DNA from 3 places in the Agrobacterium sp. 22-210-1 genome. Region 2 is predicted to be linked to each of the others. Evidence: riboswitches for the same ligand, from Rfam matches in the RefSeq annotation. Region 2 holds a riboswitch; each other region holds the start of a gene.
What was found. A riboswitch is a leader RNA that binds a small molecule or an ion and turns the genes downstream of it on or off. The one in region 2 is predicted to bind thiamine pyrophosphate.

Region 1 (3,945 bases), 160 kb from region 2:
CGAATGCGGCGATGACGTCCTCGAACTGGCCGCTGCGTCCATAAAGACCGTCCACACCCGTTTCAATCAGCAGGCCTTCTTCGAACAGTCGATCGAGGAACGATGTTTGCATGTCCATGGTCTTATCCCAAGAGGCTGGTGTCCTGCTTGTGAACCAGCAGGAGATTGGCGGAATTGCCGAGAATACGGTCGTTGGAAATCATCAGGCGCGCGGAGTGCGCGTCGCGCAGGTGGCGGCCGAGGCTATAGGGCGTGCCGTTCTTGTAACCCATGATGCCGCAGACCAGCATGGCGTGATCGATAATCTCGAGAATGGTTTCCGAAGAGCAGATCTTCACATTGTTCATGGCAACAGCAAAGGCCATGGACATCAGTTTTTCGGCATCGCTCTTGGTGTCCTCGTAAGCCTTGATGCCGGCGATGATGTTGGATTTCACAACCTGCAGCTTGGTGGAAACCTCGGCAAGCCGGATCGCGCCGGGAGGGGCGGTGCCGGGTGATTTGCGTGCCGCCGCTCTGACGAAAGACTGGGCGCGCAGCACGGCATCCGAGGCGATGCCATACCAGACGGCGCTCCACAGGAGATGCGAGCTTGCAAGCATGGATTGCGCGGCGATTTCCGCGAACGGCTTCGGGAAAATTTGCGCCGCCGGCGCTTCACCTCGGAACAGAAAGCCGTCCGAACAGGTGCCGCGCATGCCGAGTGTATCCCAGACATGGGTCTTTTCGAGCGTGTACTGGTTTTTCAGGAAAACGGTCATCACCTGATCGGCCGGCGCGGCATCCTTGTGGGCGCGCGAGGTGATGAGGATCGCATCGGCGTTGCTGCCATAGGAAATGACGGTGGCATCCTTTTCCAGCCGGCAAAAGTCGCCTTCGACCTCGATCGCGCAGATGGAGTTGCGCAGATTGCCGCCAATGCCGCCTTCGGTGGTGGCGGAGCCGAGCAGAAGCTGTTCGCTGGCGATGCGTTGCATGAACTCCGCATGCCACGCGCTTGCCTCGCCGTGTTCCACCAGGCTGGACAGCTTGATATGATGCATGGCGAAAATCATTGCGGTTGCCGAACAGGCCTGGCCGAGCCGGGCGCAGATATCGGCGATTTGCTGCAGGGATGCGCCTTCGCCGCCGAGGGAGGCGGGGACCTGGATGCCCAGCAGGTGTTCCTGCCGCAATGCATCGACAGCTTCCTGCGGGAAGCGGCCGGTGACATCCACTTCGTCTGCATGTTTGGCGGAAATGGTCGCGACACGGCCCGCGCGCGCGGACAGCGTTTCATCCTGCGGCGCTACGGTCACGTTCATCAGGCAGCCTCTTTACCATCCAGAATGAGCTTAACGGTGTCTTCAATGGCCTTGATGCTGGCGAAGGACTTGCGGTTCAGCAGATTGTCGGGAAACTCGATATCGAATGCTTCTTCGATACCCAGCATCAATTGCACCGATGCAAAGGAAGAAAGGCCTGCCGCATAAAGATCTGCTTCATCTGCAATCGTATCGACGGGGGTGGGAAGCTGGCCGAATTTTGCCAGTATTTCACGAATAGTCGCATTCATTCCGACGTATCTCCAATGAAATTAACATTAGGAAGGTTTGTGCTTATCGTTATGTCGCAAACGATAATATTCACCTAAACCGTTAGGTTAATTACAACTAACGGCAGCATGCGCCATTCCCGCACCTTTGCCAAGCGTTGATCGGCGGCCTTGACAAAAGGCGGCGGGTGTTTTTTCCTGTGGCCATTCACCAGGGGTGTCCCGTCAAGGGGCTGAGATTCTGCTTTCATGCGCAGTGACCCGTTGAACCTGATCCAGTTCATACTGGCGTAGGGACGGTGCAAAGACCGACGGTCGGCTGGCGTGTGCAATGCGCTGTCGGCGCTGCGGTATTTTCCATCATTCCGGCTCGAACTGGGTCTCCACTGTCAAACTTTGGAGCCTCAAGATGAATATCGCTGCCAAGAATCTTCCGCTTTCGGTCACCACCGGACCGCATGCTGCTTCCACGAAAATCCACAAGCCAGGGATACTGCATCCGCACATCCGTGTGCCGATGCGCGAGATCGCCGTGCACCCGACAGCCGGCGAACCGCCAGTGACGGTTTACGATTCCTCCGGCCCCTATACCGATCCCACACATCCCGTTCTGATTGAAAAGGGTCTGCCGCGACTGCGCCACGACTGGGTCATGGCGCGCGGCGATGTCGAGACTTATGAAGGGCGGCACGTCAAGCCGGAGGATAACGGCTTTGCCACCGGCGAGCGCCTGACGCCCGAATTTACCGTGCGCCATCAGCCACTCAGGGCGACGGCCGGCAAGGCGGTGACACAGCTTGCTTATGCGCGGGCCGGCATCATTACGCCGGAAATGGAATTCATCGCCATCCGCGAAAATCTCGGGCGCGAGGCGGCAAAGGAGAAGTTGGTCCGCGATGGTGAGAGCTTTGGTGCACATATACCTGACTACGTGACGGCGGAATTCGTTCGGCAGGAAGTGGCGTCGGGCCGGGCCATCATCCCCGCCAATATCAATCATTCGGAACTCGAGCCGATGATCATCGGCCGCAATTTTCTGGTGAAGATCAACGCCAATATCGGCAATTCCGCCGTCACCTCCTCCATGGCGGAAGAGGTGGAGAAGATGGTCTGGGCGATCCGCTGGGGTGCGGATACCGTCATGGACCTTTCCACCGGGCGCAACATTCACAATATCCGCGAATGGATCATCCGCAATTCGCCGGTGCCGATCGGCACAGTGCCGCTTTATCAGGCGCTGGAGAAGGTCAATGGCATTGCCGAGGATCTGAATTGGGAGGTGTTTCGCGACACCCTGATCGAACAGGCGGAGCAGGGCGTGGATTATTTCACCATCCATGCCGGCGTGCGGCTGCATTACATTCCGCTCACCGTCAACCGCGTCACCGGCATCGTCTCGCGTGGTGGCTCGATCATGGCCAAGTGGTGTCTGCATCATCATCGCGAAAGCTTCCTTTATGAGCATTTCGATGAGATTTGCGATATCTGCCGGGCTTACGATGTCTCCTTCTCGCTGGGCGATGGCTTGCGTCCCGGCTCGATTGCCGATGCCAACGACGCCGCACAGTTCGCGGAGCTGGAAACGCTGGGCGAGCTGACACAGATCGCCTGGGCGAAAGATTGCCAGGTGATGATCGAAGGCCCTGGTCATGTGCCGATGCACAAGATCAAGGAGAATATGGACAAGCAGCTGAAGACCTGCGGCGAGGCGCCCTTCTATACGCTTGGACCGCTGACCACCGATATCGCACCCGGTTACGACCACATCACGTCAGGTATCGGTGCGGCGATGATCGGCTGGTTTGGCACGGCGATGCTTTGCTACGTCACGCCGAAGGAACACCTCGGCCTGCCGGATCGTAACGATGTGAAGGTCGGTGTCATCACCTACAAGATCGCCGCCCATGCTGCCGATCTTGCAAAGGGGCATCCGGCTGCGCAGGTGCGGGATGATGCGCTGTCACGCGCAAGGTTCGAGTTCCGCTGGGAGGATCAGTTCAATCTGTCGCTGGACCCGGATACGGCGCGGTCCTTCCATGACGAGACCCTGCCGAAGGAGGCGCACAAGGTTGCGCATTTCTGCTCCATGTGCGGGCCGAAATTCTGCTCGATGCGGATTTCCCACGATATCCGCGCCGAGGCGCAGAAAGAGGGGCTGGAAGCGATGGCCGCCCGCTTCAAGGAAGGCGGCGAGCTTTATATGCCGCTGCCGACGCCTGCAAATGCCGAATAAAATGCGCGTGCTTGTCAAGGGAACGGGGGTCGCCGGATTGACGGCGGCCTTCGAACTGGCGCGGAGCGGCGTTACTGTCGAGGTGTCGGAGCGCAATGCCGAGCCTTCTCGCGGGGCGTCGTTCTACGCGGGCGGCATGCTGGCGCCCTGGTGCGAGCGTGAAAGTGCTGAAGAGGTG
Region 2 (3,945 bases):
CCATCCGCTTCCGAGCACAACAGGCGGCACCAGCAGCACAAGCGAAGACCCCGCGCCGAGCGTGGCGGATAGAAAGCGCAACGGCTGAACCGCCTGCCGCCGTGAACCAACGGCCTGACGTGCACCGATAATCGCAAAACAGCAGAGCACGACGAGAGTTGCGGAGAGTGCAGCAATGGCAAGGCTGGTGAAAGCCGCGCGCAGGAAGATCGGCGTGATAAGCAGACGCGGCAGGTCGGCCTTCAACCCCGAGACGGCTATCGCGACAAGCGGCAGGCCGATCAGCAGAACCGCAAGATTGATTGCCGCCCCATCCCAAAGACGTGCACCAGCCCCTTTGCCATCGAAGCGGCGAAGGGGCCGCCCAAGCGAGGCGATTTCCGCTTCCGGCGATGGCAGAAAGGCAAGAAGGCCGAGCAGGATTGCGGTAAGGACAATCTGTAAAACTGAAAGCGCAATCGCCCGCTGCGGATCGAAATCGAACCGCAGCGCCTGATAGATCGCCACCTCCAGCGTCGTGGCCGCCGGGCCGCCACCAAGCAGCAGCACAAGCGTGAAGCTGGTGGCGCACAGCATGAAGACAAGTCCGGCAATGCCGGGAACAAGCCGCGAAATCGCCGGCCATTCGATGAAGCGGAACGTCGAAACCGGCCCCATGCCGAGGCTTGCCGCCATGCGCCAGTATTCGCCCGGAATGCGTTCCAGCCCGGCCAGCATCAGCCGCACGCACAGCGGCAGATTGAAGAACACGTGGGCGATAAGAATCCCGGAAAGGCCGTAAATGCTGAAGGGTTGCTCCGCGCCGGCAAAAACGAGAGCCGTATTCAAAACGCCCTGCCTGCCCCATATGGCGATGATGCCTAAGGCGCCGACGATCACCGGCAAACCCATCGGCACCGCCATCAGCCGGATGATCCATATACGCCCCGGAAAGTCGCGTCGCCGCGCAAGCGCCAACGCCACCGGCAGGCCGAGAACAATGGACAAGAAGGTGGAAAGTGTTGCCTGATAAAGCGTGAAGCGAAGGATACGCAGCGTATAGGCATCCATGATGCTGGCAGCGGATGCGCCGACGTCAAAAGACAGGAGGGCCGCAACGGCGAGCGCCATGAACAGGAAAACGGCGGTAAAGGCCGCCGTCCCGAAAACAACGGATCGCCGGTAATCGCGACGCAGCATCATGGGTAGGTGTGCCTTTTCCTCAATTCATGCTCATGGCGGCAAGCCATTCGTCGACCCAGGCTTTGCGGTTCTTCGCCACCTCTTCCGGGTCCATAAGGAAGGTCTTCTGCGGCACGACGAGTTTGGAAAACGCCTCGGGCAAAGGCTTCGATGTCGCCGCAACCGGCATCATCCAGTTGTTTTCGGGGATCGCATCCTGAAAACCTGATGTGAGCGTGAAAGCAAGAAACTGCTTTGCCAATTCCTTGTGCGGCGCGTTTTTGAGAAGGCCGGACACTTCGATCTGGATGTAATGTCCTTCGGAAAAAGCCGCGGCCTGATAACGGTCCGTCTTCTCGGCGACCATGTGATAGGCGGGCGATGTGGTGTAGGAAAGCACCATCGGCACCTCACCCTTGGTGAAGAGACCGTAGGATTCCGACCAGCCCGGTGTGACAGTCAGGATGCGTTTCCTGAGCTTCGCCCATGCTTCCGGGGCCTTGTCCCCATATACCGATTTCACCCAGAGAAGTAGCCCAAGCCCCGGCGTGGAGGTGCGCGGGTCCTGAATGGCGATCTTCTGTGAAGGATCGCCTTCCACCAGTTCCTTCAAGCTCGTCGGCGGGTTTTTTACCGTCTGCGTGTCATAGATGATCGCGAAATGCCCATAATCATAGGGGACGAAAACCTCGTCCTCATAGCCGCCCGGCACCTTGGCCGCCGAGGTATCGATGCCGCTGACATCGAAAAGGCCGGTCTGTTTCGCTTCTGCGACGAGGTTGGTGTCGAGACCGATGACAACATCCGCCTTGGACCCAGCCCCTTCAAGTTTCAGGCGGTTGAGCAGCGCCACACCATCCGCCACGCCGACGAAATTGACCGTGCAACCACAAACCTTCTCGAAGGCTTCCTTGACCTTCGGACCGGGTCCCCATTCGGACACGAAGCTCTCATAGGTGTAGACAGTCAGCTCCTGCTTGTCCTGCGCGACGGCAAGGCCGGGCAGAAACACGGAGGCGGCGACGAGGGAATTCAGGAAAAGACGACGGCGCACGGGTATCTCCTCAAAACAAAAAGGGAAATAGCCGCCTGCCTTAAAGCCGTCTAATCCCTCCGCCGGTATGAACCGGATCAGGTTCTTCGGGTTGGCAAGCCTCTCAGCCTTTTGCACGCAAGCACAAAAGACACCCCGTTAGATCAAGATGATGGTGTAGTCCCGCCGTCTGCGATTGGCAAGACAGTGCCGTCAGCCCTGCGCCGTCATATGCACCAGTTCCCAGACGTGACCATCCGGATCCTGAAAACTGCCGGCATACATGAAGCCGTGATCCTGAACGGGTTTCCAGCCGCTGCCACCGGAGGCAAGCGCAGTTGCGATCATCCGGTCGATTTCCTCGCGGCTTCCGGCGGAAAGACAGGTCAGCACTTCGGTGCTACTCTTCGCATCGGCGATATCGCCATTGATGAAATCGCGAAAACGCTCTTCCTGGAGCAGCATCACGAAGATGTTCTCCTCCACGATCATGCAGAGCGTGCGATCGTCGGAATATTCCGGATTGAAGCTGAAACCCAGCGCCGTGAAGAAGTCTCTCGATGTCTCGATATTCTTGACGGGCAGATTGACGAAGATCATGCGCATTTTCTGAACTCCTCCGAACCCGCACAGGAAACGGCAATTCCGCCTCCCTGTCAAAGGCGGATGCCGTTCAATCAGTAAAAGACGATCCCCTTCAGCCTTCCAGTTCCTCGCGCAGCATCTCCAGCTCCAGCCATTCTTCTTCCATGGTTTCGAGCTTTTCACGCAGCTTGGTCATTTCCTGCGCCAGCGTATTGAATGTGGCTGGATCCTTGGTGAAAAGCGCGGGATCGGCCATGCGCTGCTCGCGTTTTGCGATCTCACCCTGGGCTTTTTCCATCTCCTTCGGCAGATTTTCGAGTGCGAATTTCTGCTTGAACGAAAGCTTGCCCTTGGCCTTTGCAGGATCTTGCGAAGCGGAAGTCGAAGGTGCGGCCTTCGCCTTTTCCTGTTTCTCCGCCTTGCGTTTTTCATCTGCCGCGCCCTTGCGCTGCGCCATCATATCAGAATAACCGCCGGCATATTCGATCCAGCGTCCGTCCGGCTGATCCGGATTGGCGGGTGCGATGGTGGAGGTGACGGTACGGTCAAGAAAATCACGGTCGTGGCTGACGAGGATAACCGTGCCGGAAAAGCCCGCAACGATTTCCTGCAACAGATCAAGCGTTTCGATATCGAGATCGTTGGTCGGCTCGTCGAGGATCAGGAGGTTGGTCGGCCGTGCCAGAATGCGCGCCAGAATAAGACGGGCACGCTCGCCGCCAGAGAGGTTGCGGATCGGCGTGCGGGCCTGTTCCGGCTGGAACAGGAAATCCTTCATGTAACCCGTAACGTGCTTCACTTCGCCATTGACCAGCAGATTGTCGCCGCGGCCGTCAGTCAGGTAATGCGCGAGCGTATCGTTGGGATTGAGATCCTCACGCTTTTGGTCGAGCGTCGCGATTTCCAGATTGGTGCCAAGTTTCACCGTGCCGCTATCGGGCTCAAGCTGGCCGGTCAGCATTTTCAAAAGTGTGGTTTTGCCGGCGCCGTTCGGCCCGACGAAACCGATACAATCACCACGATGCACCCTGAGCGAAAACGGCGCGACGATCACGCGCTCATCGTAAGCCTTGGTGATGGCCTCGGCCTCGATGACCAGCTTGCCGGATTCCCGCACGTCCGAAGCCGTCGCCTGCACGGAGCCCTGCGGCCCCTTGTGGCCGCGA
Region 3 (3,945 bases), on a different contig from region 2:
GGACAGGCACCGCGCCTTCGCCTGACGCTGGACGGCAACGCTATCCGGCTGACGGCGCTGGATGAAAGCGTCAACCGCCTCTGGCTGCGCATTGTCGCGGAAATGGATGAGCACATCTGGGGCGGCGGCGAGCAGATGTCCTATTTCGACATGCGCGGACGGCGTTTCCCGCTCTGGACGTCAGAACCCGGGGTCGGCCGCGACAAGACCAGCGAAATCACCTTCAAATCCGACGTCAGCGGCAAGGCAGGCGGCGATTATTACAACACCAACTATCCGCAGCCCACCTATCTGTCATCGCGCAGATATGCGTTGCATATTGAAACCAGCGCCTATTCAGTCTTCGATTTCCGCAATGGCGATTTCCACGAAATCGAGATCTGGGCGATCCCCGAAAAGATCGAGTTCTTCAGCGGCGAGAGTTTCGCCGAGATCGTTTCCGCCCTTTCGCTGCGGTTCGGACGCCAGCCGGAATTGCCGGAATGGGTCTATAATGGCGCGATCATCGGATTAAAGGACGGCGTCAACTCCTTTGCCCGATTGGAGAAAATTCGCGCAGCCGGCACGAAGGTTTCCGGCCTCTGGTGCGAGGACTGGGTTGGACTTCGCCAGACATCCTTCGGCGCGCGCCTCTTCTGGGACTGGCAGGCCAATGAGACCCGCTACCCGCATCTGCGCCAGAAGATCGCCGAGCTTGCCGATCACAACATTCGCTTTCTCGGTTATGTGAACCCTTACCTCTGCGTCGATGGACCGCTTTTCCCTGTCGCGGAAGAGGCCGGTTATTTCGCCACCGGTGCGGACGGCAAGACGGCGCTGGTGGATTTCGGCGAATTCGACTGCGGCGTGGTCGATTTCACCAATCCCGCCGCCGCCGAGTGGTTTGCCGAAGAGATCATCGGCAGGAACATGCTGGATTTCGGCCTCTCCGGCTGGATGGCCGATTTCGGCGAATATCTGCCGATCGACATCAACCTCTCCAACGGCGTCGATGCCAAGCTGATGCACAATGCCTGGCCCACCCTCTGGGCCGAGGTTAACGCGAAGGCCGTCGAAAGCCGGGGCAAGACGGGTGAGGCGCTGTTTTTCATGCGCGCAGGCTTCACCGGTGTGCAGGCCCATTGCCCGCTCATCTGGGGCGGCGATCAGTCGGTGGATTTCTCCCGCCACGACGGGCTTGTCACCGTCATCTGCGGCGCGCTCTCCTCCGGCCTCATGGGCAACGCCTATCACCATTCGGATATTGGCGGATACACCAGCCTGTTCGGTAATGTGAGGACGGCGGAACTCATCATGCGCTGGACGGAGATGGCCGCCTTCACCCCCGTCATGCGCACGCATGAGGGCAACCGCCCGCGCGACAATCTCCAGATCGACCAGGACGAAACGGTGCTTGGCCATTTCGCCCGCATGACGGCGATCTATGTCGCGCTCGCCCCCTATCTGAAATCGCTCTCCGCCGAGGCGGCCAGAACCGGTCTGCCGGTGCAGCGGCCGCTTTTCCTGCATTACGAGGATGACCGGCAGACCTACGCCATTCAGGACTGCTATCTCTATGGAGCCGACATGCTGGTCGCACCGGTCTGGAAAGCCGGCGAAACGCAACGCACGCTCTATCTTCCCGGCAACGAAGAATGGGTGCACCTGTGGAGCGGCGCACGTCATTCCGGCGGGCGTGAGATCACCATCGAAGCGCCACTCGGCCAGCCTGCTGTGTTCTATCGTGCCGAGAGCGGTCACGTCTCCTTGTTTGAACAGCTTCGCAGCATCTGAGCCGTTGACAGCCAGCTAAAAAAGCGACAGTTTCCGACCCATTCCGAGGGGAGCACCTGACGGTGCTGAGATGGCGATGAGCCGGACCCTTGAACCTGATCCGGGTCATGCCGGCGTAGGAACGGAAACTGTTGCACCCTTCAGGCGCTGCCCTTTCTCTTCTCCGCTTGGCCATGATCTCCGTGATTGTCACATCTGGAGACCGAATGATGATGCTGAAACCTTCTGTCCTTCGCACATGGTGCGTTTGCGTCTGAGGTCCGGCTCATGCGTGCCACCCATGCATTGAACGGTATCGGCCTTCTGCTGCTTCTCTGGCAGGCAGGCACGTGGCTGTTTGCGCCGCCGCGCTATATCCTGCCGTCGCCAGCCGATGTCGCCGCCGCCTTCTGGCGCCAGCCCGGCTTCCTGTTCGGGCAGGCCATGGTGACATCAGGCGAAATGGCGTTCGGGCTTGCGGCAGGCATCGCCGCCGGCATCCTCGTTGCCTTTACAGTCGCCGCCATCCCGCGTCTTGGCCGTCTCGTCTGGCCCATGGTTCTCGTGCTGCAGGCGTTTCCGGTTTTCGTGCTCGCCCCCATCCTCGTGCTCTGGTTCGGTTTCGGCATGGCCTCGAAAGTGGTGATGACCGCGATCATCATCTTCTTTCCGGTCGCCTCCTCCTTCACCGATGGCCTGAACCGCACGGATCGCGCCATTCTCGATGCCGCCTCGCTGACGGAGGCGAGCCACTGGCAGATCCTCACGCGGCTGCGCGTGCCGCTGGCGTTGCCATCGCTCATTTCCGGGCTGAGGGTGGCCGCCCCGCTCGCCCCGCTTGGCGCCGTCATTGGCGAGTGGGTGGGCGCATCAGCCGGGCTCGGTTTCGTCATGATCCAGTCCAATGCCCGTATGCAGACCGACACGATGTTTGCCGCCATGGCCATTCTCGCCGTCATGGCGGTGCTGCTGCGGCTCATCGTCGACTGGGCGACCGCCAATCTGGCCCCCTGGGCCAAGGAAACAGAACATACCATTCCTCTCAGATATTTACGGAGACTTTCGGCACCATGAAACGAACGCTTCTTTCCCTCATCATCGCCGCAACAACCGCGCTTGCCCCCATGCAATCGCAGGCAGCCGACAAGCTTACCGTGTTGCTCGAATGGTTCGTAAACCCTGATCATGCGCCGATGGTGATCGCGAAAGAGCGCGGCCTGTTTACCGAGGCTGGGCTGGAAGTCGAGCTGGTGCCGCCGGCCGATCCTTCCGCCGTGCCTCGTCTCGTCTCGGCGAAACAGGCCGATATCGGCGTGCATTACCAGCCGAACCTCTATCTCGATCACGATGCCGGCCTGCCGCTCGTGCGTTTCGGCACGCTGGTCGAAACCCCGCTCAACACCGTCACGGTTCTGGCCGACGGGCCGATCAAAAGCCTGAAAGACCTGAAGGGCAAGAAGGTCGGTTTTTCCGTTTCCGGTTTTGAAGATGCGATGCTGAAGCGCATGCTGGAAAAGGACGGGCTGACGAAGGATGACGTCGAACTCATCAACGTCAATTTCTCGCTCTCGCCATCGCTTATCGCCGGCAAAGTGGATGCGACGCTCGGTGGTTTCCGTAATTTCGAACTGACGCAGATGAAGCTCGAAGGCCATGAAGGCCGCTCGTTCTTCCCGGAGGAGCATGGCGTGCCGGCCTATGACGAGCTGATCTTCGTCACCCATCGCGATCTCGCAAAAGACAGCCGCCTGCCGCGTTTCCTCTCTGCCGTGGAGCAGGCCGCGATCTTCATCACCAACCACCCGCAGGAATCCTGGCAGCTTTTCATCAGGGCCTATCCGAACCTTGACGATGCGCTGAACAAGCAGGCTTTCTTCGACACGTTGCCGCGTTTCGCCAAGCGCCCCGCCGCACTCGACCGCAGCCGTTATGTCCGTTTCGGTGAGTTCATGCGGGATATGCAACTGATCAAACAGGCACCGAAGGCAGACGATATCGCCGTGGAGCTGCAACAGCCATGACTGGCACTTTTCCGACAGCGGCAAAAGCCGCCGACATTCTGGAGCGGGTGCGCAAGACGCGCCCGCGCGTGCATTGCCTGATGAACACCGTGGTGCAAAAATTCACCGCCGACGGCATCACCGTCGTCGGTGGCATTCCCTCGATGACCACTTCTCTGGAAGAAATAGAGAG

Region 1: another riboswitch for thiamine pyrophosphate. It lies ahead of thiC (phosphomethylpyrimidine synthase ThiC); the one in region 2 lies ahead of thiB (thiamine ABC transporter substrate binding subunit).
Region 3: another riboswitch for thiamine pyrophosphate. It lies ahead of ACQZ5F_RS14355 (ABC transporter permease); the one in region 2 lies ahead of thiB (thiamine ABC transporter substrate binding subunit).

What each region holds. Positions count from the first base shown of each region.
Region 1 is NZ_JBNWCI010000004.1:353,108-357,052, forward strand. Features, by position in the region: gene ACQZ5F_RS23780 (amino acid--[acyl-carrier-protein] ligase) at 1-118, opposite strand, end outside; gene ACQZ5F_RS23785 (acyl-CoA dehydrogenase family protein) at 123-1,304, opposite strand; gene ACQZ5F_RS23790 (acyl carrier protein) at 1,304-1,555, opposite strand; TPP riboswitch at 1,738-1,849, shown strand; gene thiC (phosphomethylpyrimidine synthase ThiC) at 1,944-3,767, shown strand; gene thiO (glycine oxidase ThiO) at 3,769-3,945, shown strand, end outside.
Region 2 is NZ_JBNWCI010000004.1:196,710-200,654, reverse strand. Features, by position in the region: gene thiP (thiamine/thiamine pyrophosphate ABC transporter permease ThiP) at 1-1,182, opposite strand, end outside; gene thiB (thiamine ABC transporter substrate binding subunit) at 1,202-2,215, opposite strand; TPP riboswitch at 2,253-2,363, opposite strand; gene ACQZ5F_RS23090 (VOC family protein) at 2,408-2,800, opposite strand; gene ACQZ5F_RS23085 (ABC-F family ATP-binding cassette domain-containing protein) at 2,892-3,945, opposite strand, start outside.
Region 3 is NZ_JBNWCI010000002.1:296,370-300,314, forward strand. Features, by position in the region: gene ACQZ5F_RS14350 (alpha-glucosidase) at 1-1,773, shown strand, start outside; TPP riboswitch at 1,810-1,912, shown strand; gene ACQZ5F_RS14355 (ABC transporter permease) at 2,041-2,826, shown strand; gene ACQZ5F_RS14360 (ABC transporter substrate-binding protein) at 2,823-3,773, shown strand; gene ACQZ5F_RS14365 (hydroxyethylthiazole kinase) at 3,770-3,945, shown strand, end outside.